3 regions of the Micromonospora chalcea genome follow, and region 2 is predicted to be linked to each of the others. Evidence: riboswitches for the same ligand, from Rfam matches in the RefSeq annotation. Region 2 holds a riboswitch; each other region holds the start of a gene.
The links. Region 2 has a riboswitch for cyclic di-AMP ahead of PVK74_RS23930 (coiled-coil domain-containing protein). Riboswitches for the same ligand answer to the same signal wherever they lie in the genome.
Positions count from the first base shown of each region.

Region 1: it holds a riboswitch for cyclic di-AMP, as region 2 does, so the genes downstream of both, PVK74_RS13790 (coiled-coil domain-containing protein) here and PVK74_RS23930 (coiled-coil domain-containing protein) in region 2, are expected to answer to the same signal.
Region 3: it holds a riboswitch for cyclic di-AMP, as region 2 does, so the genes downstream of both, PVK74_RS21570 (C40 family peptidase) here and PVK74_RS23930 (coiled-coil domain-containing protein) in region 2, are expected to answer to the same signal.

Region 1 is NZ_CP118233.1:3,214,543-3,217,805, reverse strand. Features, by position in the region: gene PVK74_RS13795 (SRPBCC family protein) at 1-339, shown strand, start outside; gene PVK74_RS13790 (coiled-coil domain-containing protein) at 336-1,409, opposite strand; cyclic di-AMP (ydaO/yuaA leader) riboswitch at 1,414-1,545, opposite strand; gene PVK74_RS13785 (cation diffusion facilitator family transporter) at 1,689-2,603, opposite strand; gene PVK74_RS13780 (HelD family protein) at 2,698-3,263, opposite strand, start outside.
Region 2 is NZ_CP118233.1:5,312,042-5,315,304, reverse strand. Features, by position in the region: gene PVK74_RS23935 (YibE/F family protein) at 1-980, shown strand, start outside; cyclic di-AMP (ydaO/yuaA leader) riboswitch at 1,135-1,265, shown strand; gene PVK74_RS23930 (coiled-coil domain-containing protein) at 1,270-2,295, shown strand; gene PVK74_RS23925 (carbonic anhydrase) at 2,357-3,016, opposite strand; gene PVK74_RS23920 (helix-turn-helix transcriptional regulator) at 3,176-3,263, shown strand, end outside.
Region 3 is NZ_CP118233.1:4,850,250-4,853,512, reverse strand. Features, by position in the region: gene PVK74_RS21580 (pyridoxamine 5'-phosphate oxidase family protein) at 1-139, opposite strand, end outside; gene dcd (dCTP deaminase) at 218-796, shown strand; gene PVK74_RS21570 (C40 family peptidase) at 861-1,892, opposite strand; cyclic di-AMP (ydaO/yuaA leader) riboswitch at 1,906-2,043, opposite strand; gene PVK74_RS21565 (N-acetylmuramoyl-L-alanine amidase) at 2,282-3,263, shown strand, end outside.

The DNA of each region.
Region 1 (3,263 bases), 2.1 Mb from region 2:
CCGGGCGCGCTGGCCAGCTACGCGATCACCGACCGGCTGCAACTGGGCCCGCTGCACTTCCCGGTCACGTACCAGGCGGACGTGCTGGTCGCGAGCGAGGACGAGGTGGTCACTGTCGCCCGGCAGCAGCCGGCGACGACGGTGCGCAACCACACCCGGCTACGCGACGAGCCCGACGGCACCGTGCGCATCGACGTGGAGATCACGCTCACCGCGCCGGCGCCGCTGTTCGGGTACGCGTTCCGCCAGGCCCGGGCGGCTCACCTGAGCCTGGCGGCCCGTCTCGGCGCGACGCTGGAGGGCCGGCCCGATCCGGCCGGCCCCCCGGGAGCGCGCTAGTACACCGACAGGTGCACGTGGTTGGTGTGGTCGCTGGACGGGTCTCCGTTGCCGCCGCTGTACGACTTCCACCCGCTGCTGGGCAGCCAGATCTGCTTGAACCAGATCACGTAGAGCACGGCGAGCGGGTCGGCGTTGCGCACGAAGTACGCGGCCAGGTTGTTGCCGTACGTCCGGTCACCGCCGCTGGCCACGCCGCCGAAGCCGTTCTTCTGGGCGGCGAAGTCGCAGGCCCGCCCCTTCGGGTGCTCGCCCGAGCCGCTGGGCCGGTGGCACGAGACGTACCTGGTGAAACCGGCCGCCTTGGCCTGCTGCAGCGCGTGCAGCGTCCGCGGGGTGATGCAGCCGTTGGCCGGGGTCGGGTCGTTGACGCTGCACGACTCCGACGGCCACGAGCCGTCCGAGTTGCGTGGTGCGGGCTTCGCGTTCTTGTTTGAGGTGCCCTGGACGCTGCCGCCGCTGCTGTTGTTGCGGGCGGAACGTTCGTTCGCCACTTCGAGCGCGCGCTCGGCCTGCTCCTTGCGCTTGCCCATCACCTCGACCTGCTTGCGTTGCTCGCGGATCTCGGTGTCGAGCGCGGCCCGGGTGCGGGTGGCCTCGTCCCGGGTGGTGATCAGCTCGCGCACCGTGCGGTCCTCGTGCGCGGCGACCTGTTCCAGCGTGGCGGCCCGGTCCATGAAGCCCGCCGGGCTGCTGCTGTCGAGCAGCGCGGCGGCGGTGCCGAGCCGCCCGGCGCGGTACGCCACCCCGGCGATCTCACCGACCTTGGCGTCACGTACGGCCAGCTCGGCGCCGACCTTCGCGAGCTGGTCGTTGAGCTGCTTCTGGCGGTTCACCGACCGGTTCAGCGCGGCCTTTGCCTCCAGCCAGCCCTTGCTGGCCGCGTCGAGTTGGGCGCGCAGCTCGGGCGTGCCGCCCTCGTCGTCGCCGGGCGCGGCGGCGAGCAGGCCGGTCCGGGGCGCCGCCGAGGCGGGGGAGGCCGGAACGGTCGCGACGCCGACAGTCAGCGTCGCGACGAGCAGGGCCGCCAACCGGGCGGCCGTCCGTCGTACAGGTGCCACTGGGGGCATTCACATGTCCTTCCGTCAACCGCCGACCGGGTTAGCTGACGGGTTCGGGACGGAAGATCCCTACCGCTGACGCGGATGCACCCCACGTACGTGGTTCCCCGGCTCGCCCCTTCGGGCGATTAGGCGACGGCCACCCCACCTGCGCCGGTGACGCCGGTGGCTGCGGCCGCGACCGAGCCTACCGGCGCGGCCCGGGCGTGGCTCCGTTGCGCAGTGCCGCATGGTGGGGCAAAACCGACATAAGTGTACAGCAGTCACGGTGATTTAAGTCTGCCCTAATCACCACTCGGTCTTTCCGCACACTCCGGCTGACGCTCCGGGCTCGACCTGCAACGTGGCGTGATCGATGGAGAAGTCCTCGTGCAGCGCCGTCCGCGCGGCGGCCAGCACCCCGGCCGGGTCCACGCCCGGGTCGGTGGTCAGGTGCGCCGAGGCCACCTCCATGCCCGAGGTGAGCGTCCAGACGTGCAGGTCGTGCACCTCGGCCACGCCGGGGACCGCGGCCAGCCGGTCGTGCACGGCGGTCACCTGGAGGTGCTCCGGCGCCGCCTGCACCAGGATGCGCACCGCGGCCCGGCCGAGCCGCCAGGTGCGCGGCAGGATGAACAGGCCGATCCCGACGGCGACCAGTGGGTCCGCCCACCACCAGTCGGTCACCGCGATGACCAGCGCCGCGGCGATCACGCCGAGCGAGCCGAGCAGGTCGCCGAGCACCTCCAGGTACGCGCCGCGCAGGTTGATGCTCTCCTTCGCCCCGGCGCGCAGCAGCGCGAAGGCGACGATGTTGGCGAGCAGGCCGAGCACCGCCACCACGAGCATCGGGCCGGCCAGCACCTCCGGCGGCTCGCCGAAGCGGCGTACCGCCTCGATCAGGACGTAGACCGCGACGGCGCCGAGCAGCACGGCGTTGGCGAGGGCGGCGAGCACCTCCAGCCGGTAGAGGCCGAACGTGCGCTGCGGGTCGGTGCCGGCGCGCCGGGTGGCGGTGATCGCCGCGAGGGCCATGCCGATGCCGAGCACGTCGGTGAACATGTGCCCGGCGTCGGAGAGCAGGGCGAGCGAGCCGGTGGTGAAGGCGGCCACCGCCTCGACCACCATCAGGACGGCGAGCAGCGCGAACGCGGCCCAGAGCCGGCCTGCGTGGCGGTGTGCCGCGTTGGCCACCGCGCTGCTGTGGTCATGACCTGCGCCCACGCCAACACCCTCCCTGCCGCGTACCGGCCGGGCCCAATGTATGCTCACATCGCTATGTATGCAAGTGAACTGTGGGTGGCGCGGGCGTGGCCCCTCACCCCACCGGGTCGAGCGTGGTGAGGCGCTGGGTCGCCCGGGACAGCGCCACGTAGAGCGTGCGCACGCCCGAGCCCGGATCGGCCCGGATCTCGCTCGGCGCCACCAGCACCACGCCGTCGTACTCCATGCCCTTGGCCTGGAGGCTGGTCACCACCTGGAGCCGGCCCGCGCCGAGCGCGCCCAGCCAGCCGGCCACCTCGTCCCGGCGCGGCACCGGCGTGATCACGCCGACGGTGCCCTCCACCTGGCCGAGCAGCGCCTCGGCCGCCTCGACGGTGGCCGCCGGCAGCTCGGCGGCGGGCACCGTGCGTTCCACCGGCGGAACGCCTGTGGACCGGACCGCGTCGGGCAGCGGCAGATCCGGGTAGAGCCGGCGGATCTCCGCCGCCGCCACCGCGAAGATCTCCGCCGAGTTGCGGTAGTTGGTGGTCAGCTCGTAGCGGTGCCGCTTGCGCCGGCCCAGCGCCTGGTCCCGGGCCCGGTCCAGCTCCTGCGGGTCGCCGGTCCAGGCGGTCTGCGCCGGGTCGCCGACCACCGTCCAGGACGCCAGCCGCCCGCGCC
Region 2 (3,263 bases):
TCCCGGCCGGACCGGGCGCGCCCCGGGTCGAGGTCGGCGACAAGATCGTCCTGGTCGAGCTGATCGACCCGGCCGATCCTTCGGTGAAGTCCTACAACATCGCCGAGCACCAGCGCGGCACACCGCTGATCTGGCTGCTGGTGCTCTTCGCCGCCGCGATCGTGGCGTTCGGCCGCTGGCGCGGGCTCGCCGCGCTCGGCGGCCTGGCGGCCAGCTTCGCCATCCTGCTCGGCTTCGTGCTGCCCGGCATCGGTGGCGGCCAGCCGCCGCTGCTGGTGGCGATCGTGGGCGCCGCGTTGATCATGTTCGTGGTGCTCTACCTGACGCACGGGATCACCGCGCAGACGTCGGTGGCGGTGCTCGGCACGCTCGGCAGCCTGGTGATCACCGGCGTGCTCGGCCTGCTCGCCACGTCCGCCACCCACCTGACCGGCTTCGGCAGCGAGGACGCCACCACGCTGTCCATGTTCCAGGGCGACGTGGACCTGCACGGACTGCTGCTGGCGGGCATCATCATCGGCTCGCTGGGCGTGCTGGACGACGTCACCGTCACCCAGGCGGCCACCGTCACCGAACTCGCGCACGCCAACCCGGGGCTGTCCCGGCGGCAGCTCTACCGGGCGGCGACCCGCGTCGGCCGGGCCCACATCGCGTCCACCGTCAACACCATCGTGCTGGCGTACGCGGGCGCGTCGCTGCCACTGCTGCTCCTGCTGGTCGCCGACTCCCGCCCGGTGAGCCAGATCCTCACCAGCGAGTTCCTCGCCCAGGAGATCGTCCGCAGCGCGGTGGCCACGCTCGGCCTGATCGCCGCCGTACCGCTGACGACCGCACTGGCCGCGATCGTGACCACCGCCGGACGGCGCGCGCCCGGTCCGGAGCCGGCGTCGCCCGTGCCCCCGCCGCCCCGTCCGCCGGCCGGACGCGACGACGCGCTGGAGGCGCTCGGCGGCGGAAAGAGTACGGAGGCGACATGGTGACACTCCGCACGGTGACCATCGATTTCAAACGCGACGCTGGTCACGGTGCGCCACGGCGAAATCTCGCTATTGGTCGGCTTCCGGACGTAGATCCGCAGGAGTGCTGTCGGGTAACCTCGCTGCCGGTCACCGCCGAAGGCGCGCACCGGCGCCAGCGGTGCCGCCGCCCAATCGCCTGCGGGCGAGCCGGGGAACCAGGTACATGGGGTGAATCCGCGCGAGCGGTAGGGGCCACTTCCGTCCCGAACCCGTCAGCTAACCCGGTCGGCGGCCGACGGAAGGGAACACTGTGACGCCACCCCTGCGCCGCTGGCTGACACCCCTGGTGGCCGTGCTGGCCTCGCTGGCAGTGCTGGCCGGGCCGAACTCGGCGACGGCGGCCCCCGCCGCGGCGGCCCCGAAGCCGTCCGGGCACGAGGAGGACGGCGAACCACCGCTCATCACCGAGGCGATCGACAGCGCCAACCGGAACTTCCTCCAGGCGAAGGCGAAGCTGGCCAAGTCGCAGGACCGCCAGCGGCGGCTGGCCGCCGAGGTACAGGCGGCACAGGCCGAACTCGAGGCGCTCAGCCCGCAGGTCAACCAGCTCGCCGCCCAGTCCTACCGGACCGGCCGGATGGGCGCGATGGCGATGCTGCTGGAGAGCAACTCGCCCGACTCGTTCGTCCGCCGCGTCAACGCCCTGGACGAGCTGAACCTCCTCAACGCGCAGCGCCTGGCCGCCATCAACGCGGTCAAGAACCGCGCCGAGACGGCCAAGATCGCGCTCGACGCCGAGGTGCGCGAGCAGGAGAAGCAGAAGAACGCGATGGAGCGCGAGAAGGTGCAGGCCGAACGCGCCCTCAAGCTCGTCGGCGGCCTCGGCTTCACCGGCGGCCTGGTCGACGCCACCTCACCGGTCGCCAAGATCGGCCCCGGCCGCACCGCCGACGGCGGCTGGAAGGCCGAGTCGTGCAGCGAGAACGACCCGACCACCTCGGGCTGCATCACGCCGCGGACGCTGCACGCCTACAAGGAGGTCCGGCGCGCCGGCTACACGCGCTTCGTGGGCTGTTACCGGCCGGGCGGGCCATGGGAGCACCCCAAGGGCAAGGCGTGCGACTGGTCGCTGCAGAACAGCGGCTTCTCACCCTGGCACAACAACGACACCCGCAAGTACGGCAACGACGTGGCCGCCTTCCTCATCCGCAACGCCGACCGGCTGGGCATCTACTACGTGATCTGGAACCGGCAGATCTGGTTCCCGGCCACCGGCTGGAGGTCGTACAGCGGGCCGTCGAACCACACCGACCACGTCCACATGTCGATGCTCTGACCTGGACGCAGCAAGAAGGGGCCGCCCCCGTGGGCGGCCCCTTCGTCGTCCGGCGCTCCGGTCAGCCGGCCAGCGCCGCGTCCGCGTCCGCCGGCGACGAGGGAGCGGGCAGTGACGCCGGGACCTGCGCCACTGTCCGCACCTCGCCGCCGGAGAGCCGGTACGACATCCCCGCCACCGTGCACCGGCCCGCCGCGACCCGCTCGGCCAGCACGGAGGACCGGGCCAGCAGCGTCTCCACGGTCTGCGCGATGTGGACGTCGATGATGCCGTCGAGGTCGTCGATGCCCTGCCGGGCGGCGCGCAGCAGGCTGGGCGAGACCGCGTCCACCACCGCTCCCAGGTGCCCGGCCGGAGCGGCGCCGGTCCGGACCCCCTCCCGGGCGGCCTGGACCGCGCCGCAGGAGTCGTGCCCGAGCACCACCACGAGCGGCGTGCCCAGCACGGTGACCGCGTACTCGACGCTGCCGAGCACCTCGGGCCCGGCGGTGTGCCCGGCGGTACGCACCACGAAGAGGTCACCGAGACCCCGATCGAAGATGATCTCCGCGGCGAGCCGCGAGTCGGAGCAGCCGACGATCACCGCGAAGGGGTGCTGGCCGTCGGCCACCGCCGCCCGGTGCCCGGCGTCCTGATTCGGATGCTGCGGCACACCGGTGACGAACCGGTGGTTGCCGGCACGCAGCTCGGCGAGCGCCTGCTCCGGGCTTCTCGGCGTCATCTGCCTCACCTCGTCTACCTGCGGAACGACCAGGCCGGACGGCCTCGCGACTTCACGGTCACACGGCGTCAGGGGCACGTCAAGATTCGTGATACGCATTTCATACTTTCCCGTGCCGGCCCGCGTCCGATTCGGGTCGGCAGCGTCGATGGCCATAGCATGGCCACCATGGCGACGACACCAGGTGAGGACGGGAGCCGCCGCAACTGGACCTTCCTCACCAATCACGGACATGTGCTGCTGGCGA
Region 3 (3,263 bases), 460 kb from region 2:
AGACCGGGTGGACGCGGGGGCCGCCGTCGGCGCGGACCGTGGCGAGGTAGCCGAAGCCCGGCCCGTACTGCTGCATCAGGAGGCGGATCTCGCCGGCGAGGCGGGGCTCGTCGGCGGCGAATTCGGACCAGGAAGCCATGCGGACATCCTATCGAACACGTGTACGAAGAAGTAGTGCGACACGCAGGTCACCCATACCGGTCGCTATGGTGTTCCGATGCTGCTCTCCGACCGCGACCTGATCTCCGAGATCAAGGCCGGCACGCTCGCGCTGGAGCCCTTCGAGCCCACGCTGGTGCAGCCGTCGAGCATCGACGTACGCCTGGACCGGCTGTTCCGGGTCTTCAACAACCACCTCTACACACACATCGACCCGTCGGTCCAGCAGGACGACCTCACCTCGATGGTGGAGGTGCCCGAGGGCCAGCCGTTCGTGCTGCACCCGGGCGAGTTCGTGCTCGCCTCCACGCTTGAGGTGATCTCGCTGGGCGACCAGCTCGCGGGCCGGCTCGAGGGCAAGTCGAGCCTGGGGCGGCTGGGGCTGCTGACCCACTCGACAGCCGGCTTCATCGACCCCGGCTTCTCCGGTCACGTCACGCTGGAGCTGTCGAACGTGGCGAACCTGCCGATCACGCTCTGGCCCGGCATGAAGATCGGCCAGCTCTGCATCTTCCGGCTCTCCTCGCCGGCCGAGCACCCGTACGGCTCGGCCGTCTACGGCTCGCGTTACCAGGGGCAGCGCGGCCCGACGCCGAGCCGGTCCTGGCAGAGCTGGCGCACCTGGCCGACGCGCTGACGCCGCCCGCAGTTGTTAAGAAGGGCCCCCTCCTCTACCGGAGGCGTTAAGAGGGGGCCCTTCCTTACACGCGGCCGTAGCTGTTGATGTCGCCGTCGTCGACCCGCTTCATCGTGATGGGCTTGCCGGACTGGGAGGCGTGCACCACCCAGCCGTCGCCCACGTACATCGCCACGTGGTGCAGGTCGCTGTAGTAGAAGACGAGATCGCCGGCGCGCAGCTCGGCCCGGCTGATGCGCTTCGTCACGCCGTGCTGCTGGCGTGCGCTGTGCGGCAGCGAGACGCCGCCCTTGGCCCAGGCCGCCATGGTGAGGCCCGAGCAGTCGAAGTGGTCCGGGCCGGCGGCGCCCCAGACGTAGATCTTGCCGATCTGGGCGCAGGCGAACTTCACCGCCGCACCGGCCGGGCCGCCGGGATAGCCGGCCGGGCAGGGCGCCGGGCGCAGCGGGCCGCCGCCGCCCTTGCCGTACACCTTGAGCCGCAGCTTCTCCAGCTTGGCGATCTCGGCGTCGATCTGCTTCTTCTTCGCCGCGAGCTGGGCCTCGGTGCGCGCCAGGCCGGCGATCATCTCGTCCAGCGGCTTCTTCTTCGCCGCCAGCTCGTCGCGCAGCGCGGCGACCGAGCGCACCTGCTCGTGCTGGCGGTGCGCGAAGCGGTCGAGCAGCTCCAGGCCGTCGACCAGGTCACCGGGTGAGCGGCTGCCGAGCAGCGCGTTGACCGTGGAGAGGTTGTCGGCCTTGTAGGCGTCGGCGGCGAGGCCGCCGACCTGACCGAGCGCGGCGTCCACCCGCGCCTGGAGGGGTGCGATCTGGCGGCCGAGCGCGTCGGCCTGCCTGCGCCGCGCGGCGAGCTGCTCGCGTACGTCGTTGACCTGCTCGATGACCGGTTCGAGCTTGTTCCAGTCGCGGTCGATCTGGGCCTCGATCTCGGCGACCGAGGGTTCGGCGTGTGCCGCAGTGGCGCCGCCGGTCAGTACGACGGCGGTGCCGACCAGTGCGGCGAGGGCGGTGGTGAAGCGGGACCAGCGGGAACGCGGCGCGGCGCTGGACCGGTCGACCGACCGGTTCGACGACGGCCGCGGGGCATGGAGTGCCACCGGGCGTCCGTACTCCTTCTTCCGTACCGCCTACCGGGTTAGCTGACGGATTCGGGCGGGAAGGGAGCCGCCCTACCGCAGCAGCGCTGCGGATTCACCCCAGGTACCTGGTTCCCCGGCTCGCCCGGAGGCGACTCGGCGGTGTCGGACCGTCACCGACCGGGTTGGACGGTGAGACGTGCGGCCGACGATTCACCAGAGTAGGGACCACCGTTATCGATCCGCAACTTCCAGCGCCGTGACACTCCGTACGCGATCCAGCGCCACACTGCGCACGGAGGTGAAATTTTCTTTCACGACTGATTACTTACTGGAAAGGTATTGACCGTCGCGGGTGTGCGGAGTGAGGGTGGAAACGCAGTGACCCCCATCCCTGTCCAGGAGGTTCGATGCATCTCTCCGCCCCGCCGTCGGGCAGACGGATACTGCTCGCCGCCGCCGTGGCCACGGCCACCGCGCTGGCGACCACCGGCCCGGTTACCGCCGCGCCGGACACGTCCGCGCCCGCGAGCGACCGGCAACAACAATACGCCGCCGCCGCGGCCGAGTACGGCGTGCCCCAGAACGTGCTGCTCGGTGTCTCCTATCTGGAGTCCCGCTGGGACACCCACCCGGGTCAGCCCAGCACCAGCGGCGGCTACGGCCCGATGCACCTGACCGACGCCGCGCACATCCTCGCCACGCCGGGCAGCGCCCACGTCGACGAGGACGAGGACCCGCGCGGCGACGACTCCCGGCCGCTGAAGCTCGACCCGGCCACCGCCGCCGCGCCGACGCGGGAGACGCCGCTGCCGAGCGCCTCGCTCCAGACGCTCGACGCGGCCGCCGCGCTCACCGGGCTGGACGCGGGGACGCTGCGCACCGACCCGGCCGCGAACATCCGCGGCGGCGCGGCGCTGCTGTCGTCGTACCAGAAGGCTCTGGGCGGGCCGGTCGGCGCCGGCACCGACCCGGCGGCCTGGTACGCCGCGGTGGCCCGCTACTCCGGCGCGGACACCGCCGACGCGGCGGCGGCCTTCGCCGACGAGGTGTACGACCAGCTCGGCCAGGGCGCCACCCGGACCACCGACGACGGCCAGCGGGTCACGCTCGCCGCCACCGCCGCGAAGCCGGACCGCTCCCGGCTGGCCCGCCTCGGCCTGCGCACCGCGCAGCGGCCGGACGGGCTGGAGTGCCCGGTCCGGCTGGCCTGCGAGTGGATTCCCGCGCCCTACGAGCAGCTCAGCGACGACCCGGGCGACTACGGCAACCACGACCTGGCTGACCGGCCGAAGCAGCAGAAGATCGAGTACATCGTCATCCACGACACCGAGGGCTACTTCGGCCCGAGCGTCGACCTGGTGAAGCGGGCCGACTACCTGGGCTGGCACT